2 linked regions of the Cytobacillus luteolus genome follow. The protein of the gene in region 2 interacts with the protein of the main gene of each other region in a pairwise test. Links are inferred from orthologs where the notes say so. Each region holds a gene or a part of one and is shown on either strand. Other genes may lie near its edges.

Region 1 (8,900 bases), on a different replicon or contig from region 2:
GTAATCGAAAACTATTCGATCCTCCAACGTGAATATATACAAAATGTTCAATTGAAAAGTGAAACTGATACAGAGATTATTGTACAAATCATCGAGCGTTTCGTTAACGAAGGTTTAGATACTGAAGCAGCGTTACGTAAAACGTTATCGATTTTAAAAGGCTCATATGCCCTTGCGTTATTAGATCATGAAGATGCTAATACAATTTATGTAGCTAAAAATAAAAGTCCATTACTAGTGGGTCTTGGTGATAATTTCAATGTAGTTGCGAGTGATGCAATGGCAATGTTGCAAGTAACTGACCAATATGTTGAGTTAATGGATAAAGAAATGGTACTTGTACGAGAAGATGAAGTGATCATTAAAAACCTTGATGGTGAGGTTATTTCACGTAATCCTTACACTGCAGAGCTTGATGCTAGCGACATTGAAAAAGGTACGTATCCTCATTACATGTTAAAAGAAATTGATGAGCAACCGTTAGTGATGAGAAAAATCATCCAACAGTACCAAGGGAATGAAAATAGATTAACGATCAACAAGGAAATTGTTGAAGCAATGAATGCAGCAGATCGCATATATATTGTTGCTGCAGGAACAAGTTACCATGCTGGCCTTGTTGGAAAGCACTATATTGAAAAAATGGCAAGAATTCCGGTAGAAGTACATGTGGCAAGTGAATTTGCATATAACATGCCAATTCTATCTGAGAATCCATTATTTATTTTCATTTCTCAAAGTGGAGAAACGGCAGATAGCCGAGGAGTGCTTGTTCAAGTTAAAGAATTGGGTCATAAAGCACTTACGATTACGAACGTACCAGGTTCAACTCTTTCACGTGAAGCGGATTATACGCTATTATTACACGCTGGTCCTGAAATTGCAGTTGCATCAACAAAAGCCTACACTGCTCAAATTGCTGTATTATCTATCCTTGCTGCTGTTACAGCAGAATCAAAAGGAATTAATTTAGAATTTGATTTAATTCAAGAGCTTGGAATTGTTGCAAACGCAATGGAAGTTTTATGTGATGCTAAAGAGGAAATGGAAGAAATCGCGCGTGAATATTTATCAACAACAAGAAATTGTTTCTTCATTGGCCGTACGTTAGACTTCTATGTAGGCCTTGAGGGAGCATTAAAGTTAAAAGAAATTTCCTATATCCAAGCAGAAGGTTTTGCTGGAGGAGAGTTAAAGCACGGTACGATTGCTTTAATTGAAAATGGAACACCAATTATCGCACTAGCTACACAAGAGCATGTTAACTTAGGTATTCGTGGAAATGTAAAAGAGGTAGTTGCACGTGGTGCAAACCCTTGTATTATTTCAATGAAAGGTCTTGAAGAAGAAGAAGACCGTTATGTATTGCCGACGGTTAACGAAATGCTTACACCACTAGTATCAGTTATTCCATTACAGCTTATCTCCTATTACGCAGCACTTCACCGTGATTGTGATGTTGATAAACCACGTAACCTTGCGAAAAGTGTTACAGTTGAATAAAGGGTAATGATAAAAGTCCTCCTAGAATGTCTAGGAGGACTTTTTTATGTTGAGAATAGTTTTCTCTTCCAAGTTTTTAAAATTGGAAATAACGATCAAGCAAATAAGAGACTGATTTACAATGAGGGTGATTTCGAATATTTTCGACCAATCCCTTTATAATTGCCTGGCTTAAATTCGAATCAATAATATGCTGTTTTATTAAAATTAGTGATTCTTTCTCGATGGATTCTGTTAATTCCTCAATCTTCTGCTCCAATACCTTAAGTATTTGTTCCTTCGTTACTTCCTCAAAAGTTGAAAGCTCAAACATTTTCATAAGTTCTTGTGAGATAAAAGGGATGGATGTATGTTTTGCAAGTAGATTTGTTTTCTCTACAAGCGATTTGGAAAGTAAATTTAGATCTAATGTGACATTATAAAATAAAAATAACTCAGAATATGTTCTCATAAAGCCCTTTATACAAAAAAGTAAATCATATTTTGTTTCTCTGACACTGTCACCATACAAGCGCTCAATCATTGTTAGGATGATTTTATCAATTAGGCTATCATAGTAGCGGGTTCTGGAAATGAATTCAGGATTAAACGTTTGAGTTTGTTCTTTCATGAACATTTTAGCGAAATCCGCATGTTTATGGAATGAGTGGTAGGTTGAATAGTAAAATTTATATAATAGTTCATTACTTTCTTCTGAATTTTTGACCATGTAGTCAATATCTGAGATAATCTGAATCATGAAATGATCAATGAGTGCTATAATCAACTCATCTTTTGACTTGAAGGATAAGTAAAACGCACCCTTCGAAATGCCGCAGTGCTCCGTTATTTGCTGGACTGAAGTTGCCTCAAACCCTTGTTTTGCAAAGAGCTCTATTGCCTTCTCCATTATTAATTGTTTTTTTATCATTTCTATCTCTCCCAGATTTAATGATTGACAATTGACCGATTAGTCATTAGTATAAGTAACTGAGTCTGATAAGTCAATTGGGGGTATGTGTAAGTATGAAAGGCTTGGTTAATTTTGTATTAAAAAATAAGTTAGCAGTATGGTTACTTACTATCATTATAACTGTATCAGGAATTTATTCAGGAACGCAAATGAAAACAGAGACGATCCCAGATATATCAATACCTTATTTAATGGTAATGGGTGTATATCCTGGTGCAACTCCTGAACAAGTGATGGATGAAGTATCAATACCATTAGAAAAAGCAGTAGAGAATTTAGAAGATGTAAAATCAGTGTTTTCAAATTCATATTCTAACATGTCAAGTATACAGGTGGAATATGAATATGGCATAGATATGGACGAGGCAAAACGTGCACTTGAATCTGCACTAGATGCTGTGACTTTACCAGAAGGAGCTCAAGAACCGGTCATTACAGCAATAAGCATGAACATGATGCCAGTTGTTGCTTTAAGTGTAAGTAGTGAGGAAGAGAATGTTGTAGAATTAACCGCTACAGTCGAGGAGATTATCCTTCCGAAAATTGAAAGGATAGATGGCGTTGCATCGGCAACAATTACTGGTCAGCATATTGAAGAAGTGCATCTTACTTATAATGAAGAAAAAATGGCTGAGTTCGGTATTACTGAAGACAATGTAAAGCAAATGATTCAAGCAAGTGACTTAGCTGTTTCTTTAGGGCTTTACGAGTTTGAAGATGGTGAACAAGCAGTAGCTGTTGACGGTAAGTTCATGACAGCAGATGAGTTGAAGGAAATGCTTATTCCTGTGACTCCAACAGAAGTACAACCATTGCCATTTGTAAAACTTAGCGAGTTTGCCACAATTGAAGTTGTAGGAAAAGTACAATCTGTTTCCCGAACAAATGGTAAAGATGCTATTGCAATTCAAATTGTTAAAGGTCAACAGGCTAACACGGTTGATGTTGTAAATCGTGTTAAAGAGCTTGTTGAAGAAGAAACCACTAATTTAGAGGGTCTTATTATTGATATTTCAGTAGATCAAGGTGCACCAATTGAAAAATCAGTGGCCACTATGATTGAAAAGGCTCTGTTCGGTGGATTGATAGCAGTATTGATTATTCTATTATTCCTACGTGACTTTAAATCAACCGTTATATCAATCATTTCTATCCCAGTATCCATTTTTATGGCATTACTGTTACTAAACTGGTTGGATATTACCCTAAATATAATGACATTAGGTGCAATTACTGTGGCAATTGGTCGTGTAATCGATGACTCGATTGTTGTAGTCGAAAATATTTATCGACGTCTTCATTTAAAAGAAGAAAAGCTAACAGGTCGAGCACTTATACGTGAAGCAACAATAGAAATGTTTAAACCAATCCTATCTTCAACACTAGTCACGGTTGCAGTGTTTGCTCCACTAATTTTTGTTGGCGGTATGGTTGGTGAATTATTCATGCCATTCGCATTAACAATGACGTTTGCATTAGGAGCATCATTAATTGTTGCGGTTACGATTGTTCCTGCGTTATCTCATTATCTATTCAAGAGAAAGCTATATAGTGAGAAAACCGAGAGCAACCACAAAGAGGTAGGGAAACTATCGAATTGGTATAAAGGTATTTTAGAATGGACGCTTAACCATAAAATTATTACATCTATCATTTCAATATTACTACTAGTAGGAAGCCTTGCGCTTACCCCTTTGATTGGATTTAGTTTTATGGGAAGTGAAGAAGAAAAAGTTATGTACCTAACGTATACTCCTGCAACAGGTGAGCTAATGGAAGAAACGCTAGCAAACATTGAAGTTGTAGAAGAAGAGTTATTACAACATGACGACATCGATATCGTACAATTATCTGTCACTGAAAGTGGAGACCCAATGACTGCCATGATGGGTGGAAGTGGAGATGGGGCATTAATGTATCTTATCTTTGATCCAAAAATGGAAGATTTCCCTGGTGTCCGTGAAGATATTGAAGAATATGTATTTAACATTGGCCAAAGTGGTGAATGGAAAAGTCAAAACTTTACTTCAATGTCAATGTCAACAAATGAACTAAGCTATACTTTATACAGTGAAAATTTGAATGATTTAAATGAAGCAGTAAAGATGTTAGAAGACGTTATGGCAGAAAATAGTAGTTTAGAAGATGTTTCATCAAGTGCAGAGGATGCGTATGTAGAATATACATTCAAGGTAAAGCAAGACGAATTATTACAGTACGGTTTAACAACAGGGCAAATTGTCATGATGTTAAGGCCTTCATCAACGGAAGAGGTTATTACTACTGTTGAAAAAGACGGAGATACTCTAGAAGTGATTCTACAACAGGAACAAGCGGCTGTGCCGAAGTCAATTGATGATATACTAGCAACACAAGTACCGACTGCTCTTGGTACAATGATGCCACTTTCAGACCTTGTAACTGTGGAAAAAGGCACAACTCTAAATACACTAGCTCGTAGTAAAGGTGAATACTATGCAAGCGTATCAGGAACGATTATTGGTGATGATATTTCAAAAGCAACTAATGAAGTAGATAAAGCAATTGATCAACTAGATTTACCAAAGGGTGTAACTGTCGGTGTAGCTGGGGTAGCAGCTGATATGAATGAGACATTCACGCAGCTTGGGCTAGCGATGCTTGCAGCTATTGCGATTGTGTACTTCATTCTGGTTGTGACTTTTGGAGAGGGTGTGGCTCCATTTGCTATTCTATTCTCTCTACCATTTGCTGTTATCGGATCTTTTGTCGGCTTATTGATTGCAGGTGAAACAATTTCAGTTTCTGTTATGATGGGTCTATTAATGTTGATAGGTATTGTCGTAACAAATGCTATTGTACTTGTAGACCGTATTATTCATATGGAACGTGATGGTTTATCGATGCGTGAAGCAATCCTAGAGGCAGGAGCAACACGTCTTCGTCCAATCCTTATGACTGCAATTGCTACAATTGGTGCCTTGATACCTCTTGCAATCAGCTCTGAGGGTGGAGGCGGATTGATTTCTAAAGGACTTGGAATAACAGTAATTGGTGGACTAACAAGTTCAACCTTATTAACACTTATTATTGTTCCTATCGTATATGAAGTCTTATCTAAGATGTTCAAGAAAAATCGTAAAGAAGTTCAGGAAAACTAATAAATAGCCCTACAAGACATTCATCTTGTGGGGCTATTTTTGTTGGAAATAGAATTAAAAGGGGATTGGTTAATTTTGGAGTGATTTATTTCCCTATAAATAATGTTAAAATTAAATATTATATGCTAAAACTTATCTCTGATAATGGCAAACCTATCGAAAGGTAGGGACGCAAAACTTCGGGTCTAACGCAATCTTTTGCTATGATAGCCGGGTCGCCGTGGGATGGATCATTTACGACATAATCCACCTATAAAGGTGGTTTTTTGTTTTATTAGTAAAACATCCTCTTTATATAAGTGTGCTAATTTTCGCAGAAGACATAATACACAATGCAATCCAGATCTGTTTGAGCTAGCAAAGGGAGGAATTAAAGATGGATACGTTCAATGAACAAATTCAAAACTGGGTTAACAATAATCAGTTACTATATATTGAAGTGGTATTAAAGAAAGTAGGTCGCAAAGAAGTCCTTGGCAGAATCGTTCAATTCAATGGAGAAAGCCTTCTCATATACAAGGAAGATACTAAAATGGTAGAACATTATCTACTAAATGAAATTGACAATATTGTACCGGTTAATAAACAAGGTTAACAAAAAAACTCTCAAAAAGTGATGTTTACACTTATTGAGAGTTTTTTTGTAAATTAATTGTAATGAAATTGAAATATAATTGTGAAAATCACTTCCTTTTTTTGTTATTTGTTTGTAAAATATAAAATGTTAACTATTAAAAAATTTTAATTAATTTTGAAAATTAATATATTTAAATAGTATAACAAGAAATAAAACTAACAAGGGATGTGTAGCTTTGAAACAGAGTAAATTCTTAGTCATTGGACTAATTATAGCGAGTTTAATTGCTTGCAGTAATAAAGAGCAGTCTACTGATGCGAATGGTCCAACCGAGCCTAACCCTAGTGAATCTTCTCCTAGTAACGAGATAGAGAAGGAAGATCCTTCAAAAACTGAGGATGAGGAAAATAAAAAGGATACGAAAGATACCAAGGATAATGAAGAAAAACCCGAAGAAAGTCTAGTTGATTCGATTAAAGGTGAAAATTTACTTGGTCTAAATCAAGAGGAAATAAAGAACCTTTACGGAGAACCTGCTGTATCAGTTAATGCGAATCAATATCTAGTTTGGAGATATGATTTTGCAAACGAAAATTACGTCTATGAAGAAGGTGTCATTTCAGTTGATGTTTCAGGTCTTCAAAGTGGGCAAATGAAGGCACAATTAACTGTAGAATTTGGAGACGATGACATTGTTGATGTGTTTTCAATTTATTATGTAAAAAATGGGCAAATCCTGCATTACCGTGTCACGAAAGAGGGCATTATTGAAGAATCAGCCAGTGCAGACTAGGCATTTTATATAAAGCTAAGCTAGATAGAAAGTGAACTTAGCTTTTTAGAACAGGGGGAGCAAGATGAAAGACATCGTTATCGGGGTGATAAAACAGTTTGTGTTATGGATGTTAGCTGCATGCTTTTTATTACTTATTATCTTAATTCCAAGAGACTATAGCCTTGTTGCAGATACAACTGGGCAACTTGAAGATGCAGTTTATCATTATAATTTTAATGACCATATCACAAATGTAAAAGACTTCTTCATCGCCTTGGAGGAAAACGGAGGATTAGGTCTTTATAAGACTGGAGATACCATAGAAACACATGTTATGGAAATGACACTTAGAAGCTTAAAGTTAATTATTCCGGCAATATTAATAGGCTTCTTTTTCGGAATTATTAAAGGGGTATTTGATTTTTTAGTGAAGGGAAAAAGAGTCGGAGTTGGGAGTGGTACAACTTGGATGATGTTATCGATTCCTGATTTATTTTTTATGATTTTCCTACAATTATTACTAATGTTTCTATATCAAATCGGAGTGTTTCCACACGTTGACTTATATGGACATGAAAAGATAGATAATCAAATTGTGGGTATCATCTTTCTAGCAATCTACCCTTTGTTTTTTATTGCAAATATTACGTATACAAGTTTAGTAGAAGAAGAGAAAATGGATTACATTAATACAGCACGTTCTAAAGGAGTAAGTTATTTCAAAATCGTTAATTTACATATGTTAAAAAATGCACTCCAAAAAATAGTAGTGAACAGTAACACATTAACACTTTATGTTTTATCCAATTTATTTATTGTAGAATATCTGTCAAACTATCGTGGTGCTGCCTTCCATTTTCTAAGAGCAGATATCAATGCGAAATTCGGGTTTGTAATCATGTTTACTCTCATTATTTTCTTTGCTAATACCTTCTTCAAAATTATTCATTCACTGATTTCACCGAAAGGAACAGGAACAGGAATATGAGAAAGTTTACATTTTTAGCAGGGGTAACCATACTAGCCCTGATTATACTAATTGCATTTATAGGTCCTTATACACCATTTATTGACAGTGAATTAACGGAAAAGAAGTTTGAGTTTTTAGAAGATAATACGATTATTGTACCCCCATATCCACCCTCAAAAGAGTACCTTCTAGGAAGCGACAGCCGTGGGGTTGATTTGTTAAGTAGGTTAGTAATGGGTGCAAGAGAAACAATGATTATCATTTTTAGTATTGTGATTATCAGAATGCTCTTAGGGGTTATTTTAGGTTTTGGCGCAGCGTACAGTCGATTGATAAAGGCACTTTTAGTCATTTGGAATCAACTCTTTTCCTATATCCCACCGATTTTTCTAATTGCAATGATCATTGGAATTCCGTTTTTCCTTGTTTCACCAAATCGACCTTTTTGGTTCATTGTTATACTAGCAATACTTGAGGTAGGAAGAGTAGGAGAGACAGTCCATAAACTAGTAGTAAGTATTACACAAACAAATTATTATGAAGCGGGAATAGTGGTAGGTAACAGTCCTATAGGGTTGTCTAAGAAATACCTACTACCAAATTTAAGTCCACAACTGGTGACGATAATTGTTAATGAACTAGGGCGAGTGCTGTTTTTGATTGCACAGTTAGGGGTTATTGGAATCTTTATCAATGTTGTATTTGAGCCAGGAGAATTCGGCGGTTTCAACATTGTGAATGGTTCTGAATCTTGGCCAAACCTTTTAGATAATATCCAAAGGGATATTTATTCCCATCAAATTGTTCCATTTAGTGGGATCCTTGTAATCTCATTAACTGTTCTTTCATTCTATATAGTTGGTAATGGGATCATTAGAAAGTTAAGTAAACGATAAAAAGGTGGCCTTTTCGGGGGCCACCTTTGTTGTGTCTTCACACGTCCTAAAACTTCTTCATAGAAGGTGTTATAAAATAATGATAAA
Region 2 (8,947 bases):
TCTACATCTACAGTACCTTCGTTTAAGTTAACTGTTACAGTACTAACTCCATTCAATTCACCAACACTACCTTCAACTGCTTTGACACAATGTCCACACGACATACCACTAACTTTTAATGTAACTTTTTCCATAATAAAACCTCTCCTTTTACTTCTTCATTAATTTATGAACGGTTACTAATACTTCATCTAAGACTTCTACATCGCCTTCTTGGATTCGCTCTAATACACAGCTTTTCAAATGGCCTTCAAGCAATAATTTACTAACGCCATTTAAGGCTGATTGAATGGCAGAGATCTGGGTAATTACATCATCGCAATAAGTATCCTTCTCGATGAGACCCTTTACTCCTCTTATTTGACCTTCAATTCGATTTAGGCGGCTAACAAGACTTTTTTTCGTCTTATCAGAATGGTGACTTTTTCTTTCATTGTGGGGAGAACAACAATCATCTAACTCTTCAGCGTCGAATTGCTCCTCTTTGATTTCTTCCATCATTTCCCCTCCTTGAATTTAATTTACCATACCCCCCTATCCTATGTAAAGGGAAATGTTTAGATAAATATAAATTCTTTTTTTAGTTTACCCTAAAAGGTTTTGATATTCCAATGAACTGTTTGTGAACAAGTTTGTGATTATAATTTGGCTTATCCCTTTTTATAACTCGCACATGTAACGATATGATCATTTACCATACCAACTGCTTGCATGAATGCATAACAGATTGTTGATCCTACGAATTTAAAGCCTCGTATCTTTAAATCCTTACTCATTCTATCACTAATTTCAGTTGTAACTGGTACATCTTTCATTTCTTTAAAATGATTTTGGATAGGGGCTCCATCCACAAATGACCATATGTATTTACTAAAGGATCCAAATTCACCTACCACTTTAAAATAGGCGTGAGCATTTGTAATGACTGCGTTTACCTTTAGTCTATTACGAACTATTCCTGAGTTTTGCAAAAGTTCCCCCACTTTGTGTTGATCATATTGGACAATTTTCTCAGGTTGAAATTGATCAAACGCAGCTCGATAGTTCTCACGCTTTTTTAAAATGGTGTACCAACTTAAACCCGCTTGTGCTCCTTCTAAGTTTAAATACTCGAATAGTAAACGATCATCATAAACGGGAACACCCCACTCATGGTCATGATAATCAATATATAAAGGATCCTGATTGACCCAGCCACATCTGTTCATAGCTTTTCCCTCCATCAACAATCTTGTACATTTCTACACTAAAACATGGATAGAAAAAAAGCCACTCCTTTTCGGAATGACTTTCACTATTTATAGCTATTATGGTTTTAAAACAACCTTTATGCAATCATCTTCATGGCCATTGAAAATTTGATATCCTTTACTAGCTTCTTCGAGAGACATACTATGTGTAATGATTTCTTTTGGATCAAATTTTTTATCCACGATCATATCATACAATTTCGGCATAATTGGAATCACAGGGGCCTGTCCCATCTTTAATGTAATGTTTCTTGAAAAGAAAGCACCTAATGGGAAGAGATTGTAGTTACCGCCATACACTCCTGTTAGTTGTACGGTTCCACCTTTTCTAACTGCTTTTGTTGAGATTTGAATAGGTCCAAGTGTACCACCTTGAAGTTTTAACTTTTGTTCTATAAATTCAAGAGGTGATTTCTTGCCATCCATCCCCACACAATCAATCACTACATCTGCTCCACCACTTGTTATCTCTTTTAAATGTTCACCCATGTCAGGGTAGTCTGTAAATTCAAAGACTTCAACATTGTTTATTTGTTTTGCACGATTCATACGATAATCCAAATAATCTACAGCAATAACTCGTTTTGCACCTTTCATCCATGCAAACTTTTGAGCCATTAACCCAACAGGACCACACCCTAGCACAATTACGGTATCATCCTTCTTCACTCCCGCATGTTCTACACTCCAATATGCAGTAGGTAAGACATCTGATAAAAAAAGAAGGGACTCATCTTCCAATTCACATGATTCTGGTACAACAAATGGTGTAAAGTTCCCAAAAGGTACCTTTAAATACTCTGCCTGTCCCCCAGGATGATTTCCAAACTTCTCTGTATAGCCAAAGTACCCACCTGAATCATAATGGGGGTTTGAATTATCACATTGACTTGTTAAATCATGATTACAATAATAACAATGACCGCATGACACATTGAAAGGCACAACGACTCGGTCTCCCTTTTTAACCTTTGTTACCTCAGGTCCTACTTCTTCTACAATTCCCATCGGCTCATGCCCTATCACATAGCCAATCGGTAGTGGCATATTCCCTTGATATAAGTGCAGGTCTGAACCACATATAGCAGTAGAGGTGATCCTCACAATAATATCATCTTTTTTCTCTAATTTTGCATCTTCAACTTCTTTTACTGCTACACTATACTTCCCTTGATATGTAACTGCCTTCATAACTACTCACTCCAATTCATCATTCATTGTATGAGTAGCATTCCCCGAATTATTGCCATTTATTTTCCATGAAAGAAGGGATTTAAATTCTATTGGAGAAGGCTTAGTTATTCGGACAGGTTGAAGGTGGGTACCTTTGAACGAGTCCGAATACCGAGCTGATTCGGACAGGTTGAGCGTGGGTTCCTTTGAACGTGTCCGAATACCGAGCTGATTTAGACAGGTTGAGCGTGGGCACCTCTGAACGTGTCCGAATACCGAGCTGATTCAGACAGGTTGAGCGTGGGTACCTCTGAACGAGTCCTAATACCGAGCAAAGAGTACAATTGAACCTACCTATTCTTGCCTTATAATAACAATAGCCCCAATCATCATGTGATTAGGGGCTATTAATTAAATTAATTATTTACTCGCTTAAACGGCCACCAGTTCGCTTCACCAAAATTTTTAACCATTACCGGTATAAATAGAGGTAAAATTACAAGTGCATAGAGCAGTAAACCTATTAACACAATTGAAGCGATTTGTACCAGAGAAAGCATTCCAGAAGGCATCATTGCAGCAAATGTTCCACCCAAGATAATAACTGCTGAAATGATAACTGTTCCCATCTTTTTCATTGCCATCAACATGGCCTCTCCTACTGACAGATCTTTGTATTCATTAAATCGATCCATTAGGAAAATACTGTAGTCTACACCTAAAGCGACTAGGATTACGAATCCAAAGAAAGGAACTGCCCAACTAATACCACTATAACCAAGAAGTGTAACGAAAATCACCTCATTAATGGCCATTGTTGTGTAATACGTCAAAATCAATGATCCAATAATATAGACTGGCATTATAAGAGATCTAAATAAGAAGATTAAAATGATTGAAATTCCAATTAGCATTAAGACTACTGTTCTGGAATAATCATTTCCTGACATTGTATCTAAGTCAGCATTCGTACTTGTAATTCCACCTACAGCAACTACTGCATTTTCAAGCTTCGTATTTTTTGTTGCACGTTTTACTGCTTCTTTTATTTCTTCCACTTGCTGCATTGATTCATTTGAGTACGGACTTTCTGTAAAAATAATGTCCATTGTCATGATTTTACGATCCTTAGACATATACACATCTAATGCTTGCTCAAACTCTTTACTTTCTAGTACTTCAGCTGGTAAGTAGAAACCATTCATTTCTTCAGTACTTGAGAGGCCTGCTAGATATTCTTGAGCTGAACCTAAACCTGTAGATACTTGTATTAAACCATCTGCACTTTGTTCAAGTCCTTCGGTTAACTGTGATAATTGTCCACCTAGTGAACCAAAGCCATCAAGGAGCTGCTTCTGGCCATCTGAAATTCCTGCTAAGCCATTTGTTAACCTTGGAAGATTGCTAACAATTTGTCCCTGGCCATTAGCTAATTGTTCAAGACCTGCTTGTTGGGCCTTAATCCCTTGAATTAATTGTTCAAGGCCAACTGTTAACTGTTGCTGACCACCAAGGGCTTGCTCGAATCCTTCATTTGCTGATGATATACCTCCATTGATTTGGCCAAGTCCATTATTTAAGGTAGTTAGCCCTTGAGATAAGACCGGTAATTGCTTTTGTAATTCCTGAACTGTTCCCTTGATCACAAGGTAGTTCATGTCAGTGGCTAAGCCATCGTAATTACTTTCAAGATTGGTAAAATTACTTTCCTCAATCTTTCCAATTGCACTTGATATACCAGTTAGTCCTTCACCAATATCTTGATAATTCATAGTTAATGTTGAAAGATTTCCTTGCATATCTTTATAGCCAATCAATAGCTCTTTATAACCAGCTAACAGCTCTTCAGCTCCTGCTTTCGATTGTTCTAAACCAACTCTGATTTCGTTCGATCCCATTGAACCTTGACGAATTCCATTTTCTATCTTTGCTAGGTTCAGTTGAATGTCAGATAAGCCTGTTTTGATTTGAGTTGTTCCTGTTATTAATTCACTAATTCCGTCTGTAGCACTTGTTAATTCTGGCTCTGATTTGGTTAGCTCACTACTTGCTTCTTGTAAACCTTCACTTATTTTTTCTAACCCTTCCTTCCCTTCACCTAAGCCTTCTTCCAAACTTTCAGCCTGCTTAGATACAAAGAAGTCTTCGATAGATTCACCTGTAGGTCTTGTTACAGATCGAACAGTCCCTACTAAGTCTATTTTGCCTAACTCTTGGCTAATCTTCTCCGCTAAACCTATATAGTCAACAGAATCCATGGCCTCATCATTTTTTATGACTACCTGTGTTGGCATCGATTCTCCAGGACCAAAGCTCCCGGCAATTGCATTAAAAGCACTTATTGAATTCACTTCACCACTAATTTCTTCTAATGAATCATAAGATAATTCACCATCATATGTTACTAAAAAAGGTACACAAATAGCCGCAACGATCGCTAGAGAAACAAGTGGGCGACCCAACGAGAATCTTCCTGCGAAAGCCCATAGCTTGCTATCTCCATGCTCAAGCTTACCTTTTGATGGCCAAAAAATCTTTTGACCCAAAACAGCCATGAAAAATGGAACAATTGTAAACAATGCTATTAGAAGGATAGCTACACCTACAGCAACAGCTGCTGCAGATTGATATAGTATGAATTGAGAAAATCCGATTGCAGCAAACCCAATCATAACGGCAAGACCACTGAAGAATACTGTTCTGCCCGCATTTTTATATGTCTCAACAATTGCATCTGTTACACTTTCATTTTGTATTAACTCTTCTTTAAATCTACTTAGTAAGAGGATGCAATAATCAGTCCCAATTCCAAATAAAATGGCCACTAAGAAGATCTGAGTGTACGTTGATATCGGGAAATCAAACACATCTACTAAAAACGATACAATCGACTGTGAAGCTAAGTAAGTAAATCCTACCGTTAACAATGGGATTATCGGTGAAATAATAGATCTAAAAACTAGTAATAAAACGACTAGAATGAATACAACTGTGATCCCTTCTGTTTTTTTCAGGCCATCCTGAGAACTTTGTATTAAATCCTCACCGATTAACCATTCACTAGTATAAAAATGGGTTACATTAATATGTTCTATAGCTTGATACATTTCATCGCGTAATTCACTTGGCTCTCTTTCATTCCAACTGAATGTAACCGATGCAAGGATGGACTTACCATCCTCAGACACAAGTTGAGTCTTCAAACTCTCTTCGTTAAAATGGGTTACTATCTCTGTAACACCCAGTTCAGCTTTCTTTTCCTCTAAAGCCTGAATCGCTTTTTCAGCTTCACTGATTTCTTCAGAGGTTAATGTATTCTCATTATGAAACACAAGAGCAACCTGAGTTTCATCTCCCCCACCTTCTTGCTGCTGAACTTCCTCCATAATTTGACCAGCAAGGTTTGATGAATATCCTTCAGGAACACTAATCTGCCCCTTCTCACGAACAAGGTCTGCCATGTTTGGGGCAATTAAAAATAAGCCTACAACGACAGCAAGCCAAGTTATCATGACTAACCATTTCTGTTTAATAATAAAATTCACGGCTATTCCTCCACTTTATCGTTACTTTCTTGTAATAGTTGATTGAGTTTTTCAAATGTCTTGATGAATTGTTCAATCTCAGTTTGTTCAAATTTAGTAATCAACGACTCTACTAACTTATGAATTCGTTGTTCAGTTTTCAAAAATAATTCATTACCTTTATCCGTTAGCGTTAAGTAAACCACTCTTCGATCATTTTCATCACGTGTTCTTTCAATAAATCCTTTTTCCCACATGCGATTAATCATGGCTGTTATTGCACTTTTTTTCACATTAAATACTTCAGCTAATTCAGAGGACGTACAAGTACCAACCTTATGCATGTACCTTAATGTGTAGTGCTGGTCATTCGTTAAATCACTGCTAATTTGCTCTTTCACTAGAGATTCAGCTTTACTATTTACTGAAAAGGATACTTCGATATAGCGATCGACTAGCTCTTTAATATTGTTTTCAGTCATTTTATCTTTTCACCTCACCTAATTTTGTTCTATAATTTAATTGTTCAACTGTTTAACTATTAACAAGTTTAACTATAATTGTACATGATTAGGGTGTCAATTTTTTTCGTTCATAAACAAGAAAAATTTATATGGCATTAACAACGATATATACATATTTTGCTAATAGTTTTGCTGTGATATACTATAGTTATAGGATTAGATTTAAGAGATGGATGGGTGAATCGATGGATATTAAGGGATTTTTTTATAATAACTCTTCTATTTCTACTATTAAAAGAAAAACTTATTTAGTAGTTTTCCCTATTTTTATTGTGACTTTTTTATTTCTAACTTACTTACTTTATTCAACTGGAAGCTTAAATTTAATAAATAGTGTAACTTTTGGCTCACTCTCCATTGGTCTCATGGTATGTTACCTATTTCTTTTTATTCATAAAAATTCCTTACACTTTGTTGATATTCTTCTTTGTCTAATTACAGCATTCATAACACTCATAAGGACATATTATACGATTTTCTATCATTTAGGACGAGACGGAGATATGCACTTAGGTACATTTTCATATTGGATGCCATTAGTGTATTTAATGATTTTCTTTACGTTTAGAGGTAAAACAGCATTACTCTTTTCTTTCACAAACTTTGTGCTTAGTTTGATACCAGGTTTTTATCATATTTTTTTCAGTGAGCATGTAGTAGCTCAAACAATGGATACTTTACTTCAATATTATGTTTCAATTTTAGGTCTTATCATCTGTTTATACTTTGTACAGCATATGTTTGAAGTTTTTATGCAGGCGGATGCTGCTAAGAGATTGGCTAACACAGATTATCTTACATCGATATATAATAGAAGGAAAATGGACACGGTCCTTAATGCTGAAATTACTAGAGTTGCAAAAACGAAGGAAGTTTTATCAGCTATTCTATTTGATGTTGATAATTTCAAAAAAATTAATGATCAATATGGACATGATGTGGGTGATAGTGTTTTAAAAGAGCTAACAGAAATCATTCACAAACAATTGCCGAAAAATACTTACTTTGGTAGGTGGGGTGGCGAAGAATTCCTTTTAATTACAAGTGGAAATTCTACTAAAGAATTAGCTGAACAGGTTAGGGTGGCTATCTCACAGCATCACTTTACCGGAATCGACAAGTCAGTCACTTGTAGCTTTGGAGTTGCGACTTTACTAGAAAACGAGTTAACAAAGGACATAATCAGCCGTGCCGATGAAGCATTATATAAAGCGAAAGATAATGGCAAAAATCAAGTATGCATAGCGAGTTAAAAGCAGTTTACTTCTATTACAAAAATAGGTGGAGTATGTCATATGACAAGTTACTTTTTCTATACCAATCAAGCATTAACACAACTTAAACGCCGAATTTATCTGGCATTGATTCCAATTTTCATTTTATCTTTTGGAACGGTGTGTCTTCTCGTGCTTAGCAGTGGCAACAGTGACATGGGTAAGTATGTGTCTTTACTATCACAAATAGGCGTTTTAGTTCTTTGTATGATTTTATTATGGGTAAATAAACGCAATACCAATGTGATTGATATTTTATTATTCTTATCCACTACACTTATATATAACTCAAATCTTAGCTTTAATATTTTGACTGAGCTTGGTAATAACGGAAATGTCCACTTAGGCCCAATTGCGTACTGGATGGCAACTACTTATCTTCTCTATTTCTTTATATTCAAAAGGAAGGTTGCCCTCATTTTTTCTGTGTTGGCATTATCTTATAGTGTAATTCTTAGTAGTATTCATACCTTAACAAGCCCATTTTCAGACAGTAATACGATTGATACATTAATCCAATTTAATATGGCAACGATCGGATTCATTATTTGTTTGTATTTTACTCAGCATATATTTGAAGGCTTCTTAGAGGTCGAAGTAAATAAAAGAAATGCTGTCACAGATTATTTAACAGGCTTACCGAATCGAAGAAACCTCGACAATGTGCTTCAGGAAAAAATACTAGCAGTACAAAATAGCAAACAGCCTCTTTCAATTATTTTATTTGATGTAGATAACTTTAAGAGAATAAATGATATTTATGGACATGAAATTGGAGATGAAGTCTTAGTTGAACTAACTACCTATTTATCAAAACAGCTCCCAACGACTGCTCACTTTGGCAGATGGGGTGGGGAAGAATTTTTGATTATTGCAGAGAACCTCAACAAAATTGAATGTATAAAGCTTGGGGAAACACTGAGAGAGATTATTTCGAACCATCACTTCCAAGAGGTAGGAAGCATCACATGCAGCTTCGGTATCGCAGAACTTCAAACAACGGACCAACCAAAAGATCTATTAAAACGTGCTGACGAAGCACTATATCTCGCAAAAGAATATGGAAAAAACCAAGTTCAATATACTGCATAAAAAGGCTAACGTACTATCGTTAGCCTTTTAAATATGTCTTCGGGGGCCTGACCCCCGGTGCGTTAAAGTAGTAAAGTAGGGTGTTGAAAATTGGTTGTTTGGGTCATTTG

The links.
Region 1: the proteins of J2Z26_RS16635 (region 2) and J2Z26_RS21380 interact in binary tests that used the Bacillus subtilis proteins (3 or more experiments, as listed by UniProt). The link is inferred for Cytobacillus luteolus from one-to-one orthologs.

Annotation. Positions count from the first base shown.
Region 1 is NZ_JAGGKM010000013.1:8,385-17,284, forward strand. The notes cover bases 2,190-5,795. They hold J2Z26_RS21380 (efflux RND transporter permease subunit), read left to right. Parts: upstream 2,190-2,508; coding sequence 2,509-5,595; downstream 5,596-5,795. Other genes in these bases: J2Z26_RS21375 (TetR/AcrR family transcriptional regulator), read right to left, coding at 2,190-2,413. In the rest of the region: glmS (glutamine--fructose-6-phosphate transaminase (isomerizing)), read left to right, coding at 1-1,503; more of J2Z26_RS21375, read right to left, coding at 1,580-2,189; J2Z26_RS21385 (hypothetical protein), read left to right, coding at 5,972-6,190; J2Z26_RS21390 (hypothetical protein), read left to right, coding at 6,408-6,965; J2Z26_RS21395 (ABC transporter permease subunit), read left to right, coding at 7,030-7,935; J2Z26_RS21400 (ABC transporter permease subunit), read left to right, coding at 7,932-8,813. UniProt on the Bacillus subtilis protein: Required for self-resistance to surfactin, an antimicrobial lipopeptide surfactant produced by B.subtilis. Also required for swarming motility.
Region 2 is NZ_JAGGKM010000005.1:441,993-450,939, reverse strand. What follows is about bases 2,640-6,292. They hold J2Z26_RS16635 (MMPL family transporter), read right to left. Parts: upstream 5,969-6,292; coding sequence 2,840-5,968; downstream 2,640-2,839. Other genes in these bases: J2Z26_RS16630 (MarR family winged helix-turn-helix transcriptional regulator), read right to left, coding at 5,971-6,292. Also shown: copper chaperone CopZ, read right to left, coding at 1-134; J2Z26_RS16650 (metal-sensitive transcriptional regulator), read right to left, coding at 151-498; J2Z26_RS16645 (DNA-3-methyladenine glycosylase I), read right to left, coding at 651-1,208; J2Z26_RS16640 (zinc-dependent alcohol dehydrogenase), read right to left, coding at 1,308-2,441; more of J2Z26_RS16630, read right to left, coding at 6,293-6,429; J2Z26_RS16625 (GGDEF domain-containing protein), read left to right, coding at 6,975-7,724; J2Z26_RS16620 (GGDEF domain-containing protein), read left to right, coding at 7,767-8,837.